3 regions of the Planococcus sp. PAMC 21323 genome follow, and region 3 is predicted to be linked to each of the others. Evidence: riboswitches for the same ligand, from Rfam matches in the RefSeq annotation. Region 3 holds a riboswitch; each other region holds the start of a gene.
The links. Region 3 has a riboswitch for thiamine pyrophosphate ahead of PLANO_RS08170 (YkoF family thiamine/hydroxymethylpyrimidine-binding protein). Riboswitches for the same ligand answer to the same signal wherever they lie in the genome.
Positions count from the first base shown of each region.

Region 1: it holds a riboswitch for thiamine pyrophosphate, as region 3 does, so the genes downstream of both, thiT (energy-coupled thiamine transporter ThiT) here and PLANO_RS08170 (YkoF family thiamine/hydroxymethylpyrimidine-binding protein) in region 3, are expected to answer to the same signal.
Region 2: it holds a riboswitch for thiamine pyrophosphate, as region 3 does, so the genes downstream of both, tenA (thiaminase II) here and PLANO_RS08170 (YkoF family thiamine/hydroxymethylpyrimidine-binding protein) in region 3, are expected to answer to the same signal.

Region 1 covers NZ_CP009129.1:792,099-797,095, forward strand. Annotated here, with positions in the region: gene PLANO_RS03905 (SGNH/GDSL hydrolase family protein) at 1-769, shown strand, start outside; gene PLANO_RS16055 (hypothetical protein) at 833-979, opposite strand; gene PLANO_RS03910 (M20 family metallopeptidase) at 1,041-2,117, opposite strand; TPP riboswitch at 2,267-2,364, shown strand; gene thiT (energy-coupled thiamine transporter ThiT) at 2,461-3,036, shown strand; gene map (type I methionyl aminopeptidase) at 3,166-3,918, shown strand; gene PLANO_RS03925 (V-type ATP synthase subunit I domain-containing protein) at 3,985-4,713, opposite strand; gene PLANO_RS03930 (M3 family oligoendopeptidase) at 4,907-4,997, shown strand, end outside.
Region 2 covers NZ_CP009129.1:2,815,591-2,820,587, forward strand. Annotated here, with positions in the region: gene thiD (bifunctional hydroxymethylpyrimidine kinase/phosphomethylpyrimidine kinase) at 1-460, opposite strand, end outside; gene thiM (hydroxyethylthiazole kinase) at 457-1,242, opposite strand; gene tenA (thiaminase II) at 1,244-1,927, opposite strand; TPP riboswitch at 2,017-2,120, opposite strand; gene PLANO_RS13900 (hypothetical protein) at 2,241-2,798, opposite strand; gene rlmN (dual-specificity RNA methyltransferase RlmN) at 2,951-4,024, opposite strand; gene PLANO_RS13910 (succinyl-CoA:acetate CoA-transferase ScpC) at 4,536-4,997, opposite strand, start outside.
Region 3 covers NZ_CP009129.1:1,617,810-1,622,806, reverse strand. Annotated here, with positions in the region: gene PLANO_RS08180 (ABC transporter ATP-binding protein) at 1-440, opposite strand, end outside; gene PLANO_RS08175 (ECF transporter S component) at 433-1,014, opposite strand; gene PLANO_RS08170 (YkoF family thiamine/hydroxymethylpyrimidine-binding protein) at 1,016-1,606, opposite strand; TPP riboswitch at 1,697-1,802, opposite strand; gene PLANO_RS08160 (MFS transporter) at 2,143-3,327, opposite strand; purine riboswitch at 3,410-3,509, opposite strand; gene PLANO_RS08155 (HNH endonuclease domain-containing protein) at 3,641-4,624, shown strand; gene PLANO_RS08150 (potassium channel family protein) at 4,685-4,997, opposite strand, start outside.

The sequences.
Region 1 (4,997 bases), 830 kb from region 3:
AGACAGTGGTTACACAGATTTAATCTCGCAAGAACTTATGCGTAATCAGTCGGTTGCATTCTATTCCAAGAATCTTGCATTTCCAGGTTTCACAACAACTGATGTGCTAGCCAGCATCAAAACAGATGAGTCAGCGAAAATGTTAGCAACTGCAAATCTTATTACCATATCAGCAGGCGCAAATGACTTATTGCGCTTAGTACAAAATGATCCGACGCAAGGGTCTTTGTCTTTCCAGCAACGTCAAGTAGATTTTGCTCTTAATGAGGCACGAAAGAATATGGAATCTATCTTAACAGAGCTTTCAGAGCAATCGCCAAATGCCGCTGTTTATGTAATGGGATATTATTTTGCTTATCCACATGTCCGTGAGACGCAGAAAAATGGAACGGGCAAGCAACTGGATCGACTAAATGAAATCTTAAAGCAAACAGCTGAAAAAGCAGGAGCTGTTTTTGTTTCGGTAGATGAATCTTTCGGTGATGATGCTGAAAGCAAAATCCCGAACCCTGCTGATGTTCATCCGAATCTAATTGGTTATCAGACGATGGCAAATGCATTCTTCAACGAATACCAAGAGGCATGGAGCGTAGAGGATTTTGAGTTACCACCGCCAAATCCATTGTCTTTTGAAGAAATTATGGAAGCAGAAGACCAAGAAAGTCCAGAGAGTCAAGAGAGTCGTGATGCTGAAAAAACAGCACAAAGGCCATCAGATCGAAGTGAAAATAATTATTTGGCATTGAGAGAAATGTTGCCTTATAGTTAACAACCTCAATTTAACTTTAAACATGAAAAAGCGGTCCGGTAAACATACCGGACCGCTTTAATATTAGCGTTTTTTACTACGAGTAGTAGATTGTGTTGACGTAGTTTGCGTTGTTTTGCCTTGTTTTCTTTTGTTTAATACTTTACGAATTATCGGATATGCGATAGGTCCGTATTTAATAGCGGATTTTAATAATCTTCCTAGAGCCATTTAAATCTCTCCATTCATAAGCTTGATATTCTTTAGTTCCCCAAATGTAGTAGAAGCAAACCTATTTAGTATTTTGTGCGTGAGATAGCAAAATATTTTTATAAGCATGAACACTTGAAATCAATACATACTCAGCATTGCCATGCCAGTCATCTCCTGTTGGACCAAATTCAATCGCTCCTTTTCCACCATTTATCGCAGCATAATAACGTGTATCAGCAGCCCCATGCTGACCAAATAAAATTGCTTCTTGATCGGTTGTTGAGAAAATTGCTTTTTGTAAGCTTTGAATATATGGATTTTCTTTTGGTGTTGTTAATGCAGGCGTAGAACCCGAAGCTTTGTATTCCATATCTACTCCAACTGTGTCGGCCACACCGGCTAATTGGCGGACAATTTCATCTTTATCTTGTCCTGGCATAAAGCGAATGTCATATGACATTTCACAAATTGCAGGGACTACATTGTAACGATCACCTGCGTTTATAATAGGTAAGTTTACAGAAGGTTGATCATAGTATTCAGTTGACTCTTTTCGGAAAGGTAAGTCCGCAATCCCTTGATGAAATTTCATAGCGGATTCAATGGCATTAATACCTTCCCAAGGCCGGCTACCATGAGCAGGTTGCCCTTTAAAAGTCATGTCCATTCGCAGAATACCTTTAGATTGCAAACCAATTTTTAATCCAGTTGGTTCTCCACAAATAACAAAATCACCATGGTAGCCTTGTTCAACTAACCATTTTGAAGTGTTTCGTCCACCAATTTCTTCGTCTGTCACGATATGTAATTGTACGTTACACGTTAATTTTGAACCATCGAGTTCGACAAAAGCTTGCATCATTGCGGCGACACCAGCTTTCATATCAGCAGAGCCTCGTCCATATAAACGATCCTGTTCTTCTACCGGTAAAAATTGATCTTCGTTACCCGGCACAACATCCACATGTCCATTCCATACAATTGTTTCAGTGCCTTGACCTTTAGCTGCGGTCAACATTAGATACCCATTGTTGTCATGTATGGTAACATCTGCACCTTTATCTTTTAGCCAGTCTGCACAAAATTGCAGAGCCTCGTTTGCGCCTTCTTTCGTATCGCTTTGAATTTTAATCAGATTTTTTAATAGTTCAATCATTATTTAATCGGCAGACCTAAAACCCGGCTGCCTTCACCACCTTTCGACTTTTGTTTCTAATCCTTACTTTACCCTACGAATGCATGTTAAAACAGCCTTGCTAAAAAGTAGCTGCTTGTGTACAATACAAATGAAAGTCAACTATTTGTATACACCACAAGGGGAGCTTTAGCTGAGAGTGAACATCCGTTCTTACCCTTTGAACCTGTAAGTTAACACTTGCGCAGGGATGTGGATAGAAACCGGCCCTTACAACGGCGCCAGGCTCTGTCCTGGCGTCGTTTTTAATATGGTTTTATTCACGGCCCTTCTGGTGATGTGCACAACACATAAGGAGGAAGTCATGAGAAACAAAAAAGTATTATTAATGATGGAAATCGCAATTTTTGCAGCTCTTGGATTTGTTTTAGATTTTATATCGTTCAAGATGCCACAAGGTGGTTCAGTTAGTTTAGTAATGATTCCAATTGTCTTAATCGCTTTTAGAAGAGGAGTTGGAGCAGGTGTTTTAACTGGCCTATTGGTCGGCTTACTACAAATTGTTTCTGGCTTTATCTCAGTAACTCCTTTATCGTTTGGTTTTGTTGTTATGCAAGTGATATTAGATTATCTATTAGCATACGGCGTAGTAGGACTAGCTGGCGTTATGCGTGCAAAATATTTGCACCATGCGGAATCGAAACAAACAAGAAAGATGCTTATCGCTATTGTGTCGGGTGTTCTCATAGCATCGGTATTGCGTTATATCGTACATGTAGTCACAGGAATACTGTTCTTCGGCATGTTTGCTGAAGGCAATGTGGTGATTTACTCTGCTGTTTACAATGCCACGTATATGATTCCTGTATTTTTACTTGCAGCCTTTGTGTGTTCAGCGCTTTTTGCAGCTGCTCCGAAATTGGTGAATGCAGAAGCTTAATAAGGAAAGGCTGTCTTCGGGCAGTCTTTTTTCTATTTATCGCAAGAAGAAATCCAAACAGGACGGAAGCCTCTGTTTTAATTTTGTGGTATAATTCTTGAATAGAAAAGCTTGAAAGAAGGGTATTTAATGATTGCAACTACTGAAAAAGATATTGAAATGTTAAAAAAAGCTGGCCAAATGGTCGCTGAAATTCGAGAAAAGATGAAAGCTGCAACAAAGGCTGGAGTCACTACAAAAGAAATTGATGAATTGGGCGGTAAATTATTTGCAGAACTTGGTGGCGTATCTGGACCGAAATCAGAATATGATTTTCCGGGATATACATGCATCAGCGTCAATGAAGAAGTGGCTCACGGCATTCCAGGGAATCGTGTAATCCGAGACGGAGATATCGTGAATATTGATGTTTCTGGTTCATACGAAGGATACTTTTCCGATACAGGAATTTCGTTTGTAGTCGGTGAAGGTCATGACGAGAAAGAAAAAATTTGTGCCGCAGCAGCATCTGCTTTTGATCGTGCAATGACGAAAGTTAAAGCAGGAGCAAAACTTAACCAAATTGGTAAAGCAGTTGAACGCGAAGCAAAAGAGCAAGGCTTGTTCGTGATCAAGAACTTGACGGGACATGGCATTGGTAAATCGCTTCACGAGGCCCCTCAGCATATTCTAAATTATTACGATGCCTGGGAAACAACGATATTAAAAGAAGGCATGGTACTAGCAGTAGAGCCTTTTATCTCTCAAAAATCAGAACATATTATTGAGTCAGGTGATGGCTGGACATTTATTACACCAGATCAATCGTTAGTTGCACAAATCGAGCATACCGTTCTTGTCACAAAAGGTGAGCCGATTTTGCTAACAAAATTGGACAACTAACCCATTTTATTACACCAATTAAAAAACCTGCGAACAACTCGATTATACGAGCTTGTCCGCAGGTTTTTAATTCATTAATGTTCGTTTTTTTATGAGCAAAATACCTGTTAAAATTACACCACTTAAAAAAAGAGAAGCAGTTGTTACTAACATTTCATCAGTTCCATGTTTGATAGCAATTCCGATAAATGCCCAAATAAAGACTAAAGCAAAAGGAATGTCCATATGATGAAAGCGAATATGCAAAGCAAGTGCGGTGGCGACAGTTAACATAATGACTGTCCATAATTGATCACTCAAACCCCAGCCACTCCAATTATAATAAGTTAAAACGAAACTGATATTGGCAATAGTTGCTACGCTGATCCATCCTAAATTAATCGAAATTGGTAGGCGCTCAGTTAACGATTTTTCTGAATTTCCATATTGTAAATATAGGAAGATCAAGGCAATTAAATAGCCTAGCATTGCAATGATTGATGAGGCAAAAAACTCGTAATGCCACAATAGTAGCCAACTGATATTAAAGACACAACTTAATGTGAACATCAGGGCAGTGGTATATGAAGGAGATTGTCCCTTACGTAAGCGCACCCAGAATGCAATGATCCAAACAGCTAACAAAAGATAGATGATGCCCCAAATTGAAAATACATAACCGGCAGGCGTAAACAGGACCGAAAGTCGATTAGACAGTTCGCCTGTAGTTTGGCCATTTAATGGCAAGGTGTTTGCTAAAGTATTCATAACAACTACAGCAATAAATGCAATTGTCATAAGTAAAACACGGATCATACAAAATCCCTCCCTTACTCAAGTATACCTGTCGCTGTTTCAATCAACAATTAACCTTTTCCAAATAAATTCCTAAAAATGTCGATAAGGTGAAGTGTAGCAAATTTAAAGGGAACAATATTCCAGTTTCTGAATGAGAAATGATATACTTATAAGTGTTTTTAGAAAATTTGGTTTACCAGGGGGCATTACAATGACAGTGAAATATCCAGAAACATGGGATTTAGATACACTATTTCCAGGGGGCAGTGAATCTAAAGAATTGCGGTTACATATGAACCAAG
Region 2 (4,997 bases), 1.2 Mb from region 3:
CCGTAATAGAAATGCTCGTTAAAGCTTCTGCTTCCGGAATATTAGGTGTGACTAATAAAGCTAGCGGTAATAGATGGGTTTTTAATGCTTCTACCGCAGCAGGCTGCAATAAGTTCGCACCACCTTTCGCAATCATGACAGGATCTACAACTAAATTTCCCCAGCCAAACTGTTGAATCATTCTCGCTGTTTCTTGAATAATTTCTGGGTTAAACAACATACCTGTTTTCACTGCAGTTACGTCAAAATCACTGCCTATTGCCTCTAATTGAGTTTGAACAGCTTGCTTTGACATGGGATAAATCGCGCTAACACCCAGTGTATTTTGAGCAGTGACTGCGGTAATTGCTGAAGTCCCGTAAACGCCCAGCTCTTGAAAAGTTTTCAAATCCGCTTGGATGCCCGCTCCTCCTCCAGAATCTGAACCCGCTATAGTTAAGGTTTGTGGTGTTTTCTTCATACCGTTTCCTCCTGTAAAGAAATTCGTTTTTGTACTTCTTCATCTGTCAGGCTCGCTAATTGATTTAGAAAAGCTAGTTGAAATTCTCCAGGTAAATGTGCTTTTTGACTTGCTTGTTCACCCGCAATTGCGTAATCGCGTAAAACATCACAGGCGATTTCCACCGTTTTTTTAGTAGACACAGCAAGTCCAGCCGCAACGGCACTACTTAATAAACACCCTGTTCCTGTAACAGATGTCATCACCGGATTTCCAAAAGGAATTTCACGGACAACTTCCCCATCCGTCACGATATCTACAGGCCCTGTGACCGCTATGACTAATTTAAGTTTTTTTGCAGTGGTCATAGCCAGATTTTTAACGTCTAGAGAGCCTTCTCCGGCATCAACACCTTTTGACTGCCATTGTTCACCAGCTATCGCTGCGAGCTCTCCTGCATTGCACCGAAGCACATTTACGTGTACAGACTCTAAAATTTCACGGACAGCTTTTATTCGAAAGTCACTGGCCCCTGCTCCAACAGGATCTAACACTACTGGAATGCCTAATTGGTTGGCTTTTTTGCCAGCAATCAACATACTTTTAAGCGATTCCGTATGGAGAGTTCCGATATTTAAAGACAAAGCTTGTGATAAAGCAGCTAGTTCCGCCACTTCTTCAGGTGCTTCTCCCATAATCGGAGAAGCACCTATTGCTAATAGGCCATTTGCTTGAAAATTCGACACTACATGATTGGTGATGCAATGAACAATCGGTGCTTTTGCTTTTATTTGATGGAACACGCTACACACCTACTTTATCTACAGCGTCAATCGCCCAGGTTTCTTTTCTCCACGCTTGGTCCCAAAAGTTTAATTCGTAATAACTGCTCTTTTGGAAATGGTCTTTTAGTTCTTTGCGTCGTGCTTCTGGTAATTCTTCCGCTAACCGATTCATCCGGTCAATTTGTTCGTTAACGAGTTCTCCAAATTCTTCGGACCCGTAAGTCTCAATCCAACGGTCATAAATCGGATGATCAGGTTTTGCATGTTTCAATCGCTCACCAATTTCGTAATACAACCAGTAACAAGGCAATATGGCTGCTAATACATCTGCTAGTTCCCCTGCAGATGCCCGGTACATGTGTGATACGTATGCGTAAGCAGTAGGAGAAGGTTCGAATTGGGACCAATCTTTTTCGGTCACGTCTAAAATTTTCATAAAGGATTGATGTAAAGACAGCTCAGCTGTGCTGGTATGTGAGGCGTGAATCGCAAAACGTTGTGTGGTTTCTAAATCTTTTGCTTTAGATGCACCCAGCGCCTGGATTTTCGCAAAATGCGATAAATAATAAGCGTCTTGCATGACATAAAAACGGAATATGTCGACCGGTAATGTCCCGTCTTCAATTCCCTTAACAAACGGATGATCAAAACTTGCCTGCCATAAGTGGTCACATTCTTTTCTTACTTCTTTACAAAAAGTCATTTCTCCATCTCCTTTTTTGTGCTTGTACACAAAATAAAAACACCGCTCCCCAGTGAAGGGAAGCGGCGTGTGCAGTCGATAAGAAAATAGCAGACGGTCCGCCACTTCCCTCCGCTGGTATGATCCAGATCAGGTTCAAAGGGTCCGAGCTTATGCTCGTCTCAGCCGATATCCGGCTCCCCTAGTGGTGTTTTTATTTATGTTTTCGACATCACTATATCATAGATTCTGATAATTCTATAGTCTTTACAAAGTTCTTTTTGGTATTTTTGGATAGAATTGCGTATACACATGACTAGCATGCTCTAAAATGTTACTTCATAAATACGGTAATATCATTTTCATTTTTCTCCACCAACTTTTCTACCAAGTTCATATAATCTTCCCCAAATTCCTCCATCCATTCGAGGTCACTAATATCTCCACTCCCTAATTTCTCCTCAAGATACGCATTGATGTAAGCATTTTGTTCGTTAATTTTTTTAGCGTATTGTGTTTGGAACTCCTCAGGTGACATATCTAGTTTTTTAGCTTGAGCTATAGCATATGCACGTACTTGCTTACTGCCGTCATCTTTTGTATTTTCAGGAGGAAGTTTTTCAAAATCATCATGGTTTTTTTCTCCCGTCAACTGAGCAGAAATATCAAGGTCCATTTCCTTTACCTCTTGTTTGATCAACTCTACTTGTATTGCTGAATCTAAATAATTTAATGCCGCATCATCAGGATATAGAAATCGTAAATCCCCTATTGTAATTTCGTGGTTGTTTACGATAGCGGCCACTTCATCGTCCTCGTATGTTGAAATTCCGCTACAACTAGCTAACATAGTCGATCCAAGTAAAACCGCTATGCACAGAATCTTTTTCAATCCCCCACTTCCTTTCCTAACGCATGATCAATAAACTTCTACTTATAGAGTTTATACGTTTTTAAGGTTCAGAAAGTTTCGTTAACTGAAAATAAGATCCTAATTTTTAACACAAAAAAACGCCCCTGAAAATTCAGGAACGCTTGAGTTTATTAAACTGTTACTTCTTTTTTATCTTTTTTAATTTGTTTGCTTCGTAATTGACCACAAGCAGCATCAATATCTGCACCTTGCTCGTGACGTACGCCACAGTTAATACCTTTTTTCTTTAATGCATCATAAAATGCACTGATTGCTTCTGGTGTACTTTGTTGATATTGATCGTGCTCATCAACTGAGTTGTATGGAATCAAGTTAACGTATGACAAGTGACGCTTATCTTCTAGCAATTTTGCTAATTGATGCGCTTCTTCCACATGGTCATTCACATCACGCAATAAAATATATTCAAACGTAATCCGACGGTTGGATTTCTCCAAGTAGTAATCGATAGAAGCCATTAACTTCTCGATTGGATACGCTTTGTTTATTTTCATAATACGTGTGCGTAATTCATTTGTTGGCGCGTGAATCGAAATTGCAAGGTTAACTTGCAAACCTTCGTCTGCGTAATCGTAAATTTTTGGTACAATCCCACTCGTTGATACAGTAATGTGGCGAGCTCCAATTGCTAAGCCTTTTTGAGAGTTGACAACGTTTAAGAAGCCCATCAAATTCGTATAGTTATCGAATGGTTCACCGATACCCATAACAACGATATGACTTACACGCTCGTCTTTTTGTTGTGCATCAAAATGCGCTTGTACTTGCATAATTTGCTCAACAATTTCGCCCGCGTTTAAATCGCGGCTCTTTTTCAATAGTCCGCTGGCACAGAAACTACAGCCAATGTTACAACCAACTTGAGTGGTTACACATACAGAATTTCCGTATTTAAAACGCATCAATACCGTTTCAATCAAGTTGCCATCTTGCATTTGGAAAAGAAACTTAATCGTTCCGTCTGCAGATTCTTGTTTAACCGTTTCTTTTAACGTACGAATCAAAAAATTGTCTTCAAGCAGTTGAATGCATTCTTTCGAAAGGTTATTCATTTCCGCAAATTCAGTGACACGTTTAATATACAACCAATCCCATACCTGCTCCGCACGGTATTTTTTCTGGCCATTTTCTAAAAACCATTCTTTTAACTGGTCTATCGTTAATCCATAGATGGAATTTTTCATTTTAGAACCCTCATTTCAAATTTCACAATTGCTTATTATAATACTAAAAATAACGCTTGACAACAACTATTTTTGTTTAGACAGAAAAATCTGATTAAAAAACCGAGTTATATCAGGGGTTTAAGAATTGGCTTGGGTAAAAAGAAACGAATCTTCTAAGCTCAATTTCCTATTCAAGGAGGTGGAAATGAAAAAACCAGGCGCTTTTCGCGGACCTGGTTTTAGTGGATTATAAATTTATTGAACTCCACGGGTGCTCCCGCTTTTCTTGTCTAGCTCCGACTCTCAGATTCTAGGGTCATAAGCCACTCTAGCTGTGCGGCTGGAAACACGCCGCTGCGCCAGAGCGTCTTATGCCCGTCGAATCTACACGAGAGTCTCCGCTTTTCTTGTCTAGCTCCGACTCTCAGATTCTAGGGTCATAAGCCACTCTAGCTGTGCGGCTGGAAATACGCCGCTGCGCCAGAGCGTCTTATGCCCGTCGAATCTACACGAGAGTCTCCGCTTTTCTTTATACTAATTGCTCTTTTTTCTGTAGCATGGTACCGTTTTTCGCTAAGTCTGCATGCCACGAAAATGCTTTTTCTAATACATGTGGTGTTTGTCCGCCACGTGTTAGCGCTTCTTCATAATACTCGCGAAGTTGAGCGCGGTACATCGGATGTACACAATTAGTCAATATCACTTCTACACGTTCACGCGGTGCAAGTCCACGAAGATCGGCATAGCCTTGTTCTGTCACAACTACATCGACATCGTGTTCCGTGTGATCTACATGCGAAACAAAAGGGACAACACTTGAAATGTTGCCATCTTTCGCAATTGATTTCGTCACAAAAATCGCCAATCGAGCATTACGAGCAAAGTCACCTGAGCCGCCAATCCCATTCATCATTTTCGTACCCGAAACATGTGTTGAATTAACGTTTCCATACATATCAAATTCCAAAGCCGTGTTAATCGAAATCAACCC
Region 3 (4,997 bases):
GATAAAGATTGGATAATTGTGTGCCGTAAATGAGTAAGTCCAGTCAATTCCAGCACTGATTCGATTCGCGCATCCATATCGCCAAAAGGAACTTGCAAGTTTTCTAAAGTAAAAGCAAGTTCATCTTCAACGGTTGGCATGCAAAACTGAGAATCGGGATCCTGAAAAACCGTTGCAACGCGGTGATTGATCTCGCCAGGTGCATAATTTGTTGCTGATTTACCGAAGAGAAGGATGTCTCCATCTACTATGCCGTCACAATTATTGGGATACAAACGATTTAATAAATATATGAGGGTGCTTTTACCGCAACCACTTGCACCAGAAATGACGAGTTTTTCACCTTTAAATACGGTGAAAGAGATGTCTTTTAATGTTGCCATTTGATCTTCTGGAAATCGAAACGACAAATTGTTTAAAGAGAAAATCTCTTTACGCATTCACATCACCTTTATTCGAACGTGCAATGGCATATCCTCGCAAAGAACCTGTCGCAAGTAGAGCATCTCCGATATACTTACCACCGATTCCTGCGATGATGGCACCACTTAGCACGCGTATAGTAAACATTAATGCAACAAATGATGGATCAAGTGCAGCATAGCCTGAAACAAAGTAACCATATATAAAACTAAAAACCGCTGAACCGATACCTGCAAGCATCAATACCAAAATATTAAAATGTTTGTAGCCAGTTAATGCAAATGCTGCTTCTGCGCCAAGTCCTTGAACGACACCGGTTAAAATTAAGCGAGGTCCTACAGCGTTGCCAATTAACACTTCGATGGCAGCTGCCATGGTTTCTGATAGAAAAGCTGCGCCGGGTTTGCGGATGATGTACATGCAAATAATTGAAACGATAAACCAAATGCCAAACATCCATTCATATGCAAGTGGTCCAATAATCGCTGCCCAAATATTGGCAGCGTGAACAAATAATAAATAAACAATGCCAAAAACAACGGCAAATAACGACATTAAAACAACTTCTTTTAATTTCCACGTTTTAAGCATATTAAGCACCTCCATGAGATGGGCTATTAATGCTCATCGATACGGTCATGACTAAATGGCGGTGATCCTCTGATCGTGCATTTGTAAATGCATCTTCATAAAAAGCAAAGACGTCGTGAATATCACCATGAATGCCACTCGCATAATGCATCGAGTCGTTAAAAACGCCTAACTGTTTAGCACGGTCCACTTCGCGGTAAATCACGGCCATATAATCAGGGTTGTTCATTGGGTACAGCGCAAATTGCGAAGAAACGTATTGTTTTGTGTCGTCGGTGTTCAATAACATATCGTCTTTTTCTAAAAAGACATCACCTGACGAATCACCCGGACAGCCGATTGAAAAGGTACCAGATAAGGCGACGTGTTCGCCAGTTTTTGCTGCATGTAAGGCTAGAGCTTTAGCAACGTTAAAAACGTGAATTTGTTTGCCACGAATAACAGTTGAGACATCATCTGTATGCATCCATACGTTTGAAGTGTCTGTTTCGTTTAAAGCTCCTTTTATTACGCTAATAAAATCTCCTGTCATCGGATGTAACGAAAAACGAAATCCGACGATTGGGCTAGTGCCGCATTGCAATGGTTCCATGTAAAACTCCTCCTTAAAAATGTGCACAAAAAAGACCGCATCCGTGAAGATGCAGCCATAATCTACAAATAATCAAAAAAGGAATTATTTCAGAAATGCGCCGCACTTCCTCACGCAGGTATTATCCTGATCGAGTTTTGAGGGATCGAAGCTTGCGCTTGCATCTCAGCCAAAGTGGGCACCCCTAGTGCAGAAAACGGTATGCGGTTTTTGTGTTCGGGTTGTTCCCGATGAGTTTAGTGTAGAGGAAGTGGAGAGGGATGTAAAGAGTGAGTCAGAAAAATATCCAGAGTGTAGAAGATTGAATGGGGTCTGGAAACGCTTCGGCCGCTTTGGGCATGGCTCTCGCACTAAGCCTGGAAATGCATCTGTCTTAGTGGTTCGCCTAGCCCATGGACGCGCCAGCGCTAAGAGAGTTACTAGGAGAAACGTCGGTTCAGTCCAAATAATATTATATGATGAAAGTGAAGTAAATATAAAAAATGGGAAGTGAAAGTTTGGGTTTCACTTCTCATTTTTATTAGTTTTTGTGTAATTTAACCATTAGTTTTACTACTAGCTTGCAAAGTGCTTCGAACAATAGCAGGCCGCGTTAATGAAAATAGAGCGCAGCCAAGTGCAATAAGAACAATAATGGCGCCGACATAAGGCATGCTTGAAACTGAACCAGTTTGTGATAATGCGATACCACCGATTGCAGAACCTAGAGCAATTCCAACTTGGAGAGCTGAGTTATTAAAACTTTGCTGAACATCTGAAGTTGCTGGGTCTATTTCGATTAAATAGCTTTGCTGAGGCGGAGCTAAACTCCAGCTAAGTGCTGCCCATATAACCATAACTGGTAAGAATACGACTAATGAAAACGTGCTGAGTGGTAGTAAAAATAATGAAACGGCGAAGGCTGAAATAACGATGATAATACTTTTTTTCGAACCTATCCAATCTGATAACGCGCCACCGATCGCGCCACCGCTAACTGCTGCAATACCAAACAATAAATAACAAACACTAACCCAGAAGGAGTTTAAGTTAAGAATGGTTTCAAGAAATGGTGTGAAATAAGCATAGACTGTGTAATGTCCCGCAAGCATAAACATTGTTGCGAGGTGGGCAGTTCCGATTTTTGCACTAGCAACGGCTCTGAGTTGTTGCTTTAATGGTACTGCTGTACCTCCTGGAATTGGTTGTATATAGAGCGCAATCAATACCATCGAACCGATCGAAAGTAATGCGATGCCAAGGAAAATAACACGCCATCCGAACAAGTCTGAAATGACAATACCAATTGGCACGCCAAGAACGAGTGAAGAACTGATACCCATGAAGATGAAGCCAATTGCTTTGGCACGGTAAGGAGGCTCAACAATTTTTGCCACAATAGTAAGCGATAATACAACGATAAGTGCAGTGCTTGCAGCGGTTAAAACACGTGAAATCATCATCCAGGTAAAATCAGGACTAAAATAAGTCATGATGTTTCCGAGGAAAAAAATGAACATCGCAATCAAGTACACTTTTTTACGTTCAAATTTGCTAGTCGCAACAAGCAAGATAGGACCTGCAATGGCAATAATCATCGCAAAAACGGTAATTAACTGACCAGCTGAGCTTAGAGATACATCAAACTCTGCAGCGATTGTCGGCAAAATTCCTCCGATAATTAGTTCGACAAGTCCCACAGCAACTGTGGATAAAGCTAAAATATACACTTTTAAATTCATTGCTTTTAACGCTTCCTCTCTTCTTTGCATTTGTAATAGATTTAAGGTTTGTTAAAAACACAAAAAAATCCTGATTACAAAAAACGAACAAATCGTTTTCTGTAATCAGGATTTTGAGGTTCCTGGTAGAGACCCCTAAGCCATATTCTTAGGGTTATACAGATGCATATAGTTTATTTCTTAGGAAATCTTACTATAAACAAAGTTTTTCTGCAAGTGCGGTAGAGCATTAGTATCAATACTGTTGTAAAATATTAGTAATGTTAAAAACTTGGATTTAAAAAGTGGTATTAATCGGATAAGGAGGATAGCGATGCCAGAAGGTTGGAAGTTAAAAGAGGGAGCAGCTACTTATAGTTCTGTTTCAGACGATGAGGTATGGGCTGTATGCATGAAAGTATTGTCTACTCAGTCGGTTAAAACAACTTCTTATAAGTACGCATTGTTGAGAGCTATTCTCGAAAACCTTTATAAAACGAATGATAATCTAGAGTTAAACTTTAGCCAAATAGCAGAGTCTTTTGCCAGGTTGTACTGGAATTTAGTTGTTCGAAATGGCTATTCTCAAGGGCATCAAACGAGTATTGAGAAGGTGTTAATGGAATTCGAACTTGAGTTTTCTATTCCAGAAGGGGTTTCTTTTGACGGGTTACAAAAAAAGCAACAAGAAGAATTGATTCGTCGTATAGAAATTAGTATTTTACGTAAATATGTTGTAGGTGCGCTGTACGAGGATACGAATGGAGTATTATACGGTTTTTCTAAAAAAAGTCGTTTAATAGGTTTGACTCCAGCAAGCTATGAGTTTTTACTGAAATACCAAACAACTCTTTTTAAACTAATCAATTATGAATTGGCAAAGTTTTTAGAAAAGAAAAATCCGGATCTAACTCAAGGCATGTTACTGCATGAAATTGAAAACATTACGAAACGCGAGTCGTTAAAACAATTTCAGCAATTGATAGCCGAGCATTCTGGTGACCAGTGTTTTTATACAGAACAACCATTATTGAGAGCTCCACGGTCGATAGCGGTAGATCATTTTGTCCCTTGGAGTTTTGTTCATAGTGATGAATTGTGGAATTTTGTATTAACTTCTTCGAAAATTAATTCTCGTAAGGGCAGTAAACTTCCTGCGGAGCGGTACTTGGGTAAATTGCATGAGCGAAATCTCTTGTTCAAACAAAGTGGCAATGTTTATGTTAAGCAATATATGGACAACTACAGTTTCCATCAATTCGAAAAACTTTATCATTATGCAGAGTTAAATGGTTTTGAAAAAGGTTGGGTACCATAAAATTAGAATTAGCAGAATAAGGTTCAACCCAAGTTAAATATCATGGGTTGAACCTTATTCTTATAAATCACTATTAATATCTTGAGTTGATTTTTTTCGCTTAATATAAAGGTTAATCATTTCGATATCATCTTTGGTCAATGTATCAACTTCTTCAATGGTTTTAAGAATATCAAGCAGTTGCTTTTCATGATCTTTTATGACTTCTTTATTAAAAAAGCTAGTGATGGAAGATGTCAATGTACCAATAATACCAATGCCCAGCATCATGAGAACCACTGCGAGTATGCGACCAATTGGAGTTTCTGGAGACAAGTCTCCGTATCCTACCGTAGTGGTCGTAACAACAGCCCACCATAGTGCATCAGGAAAG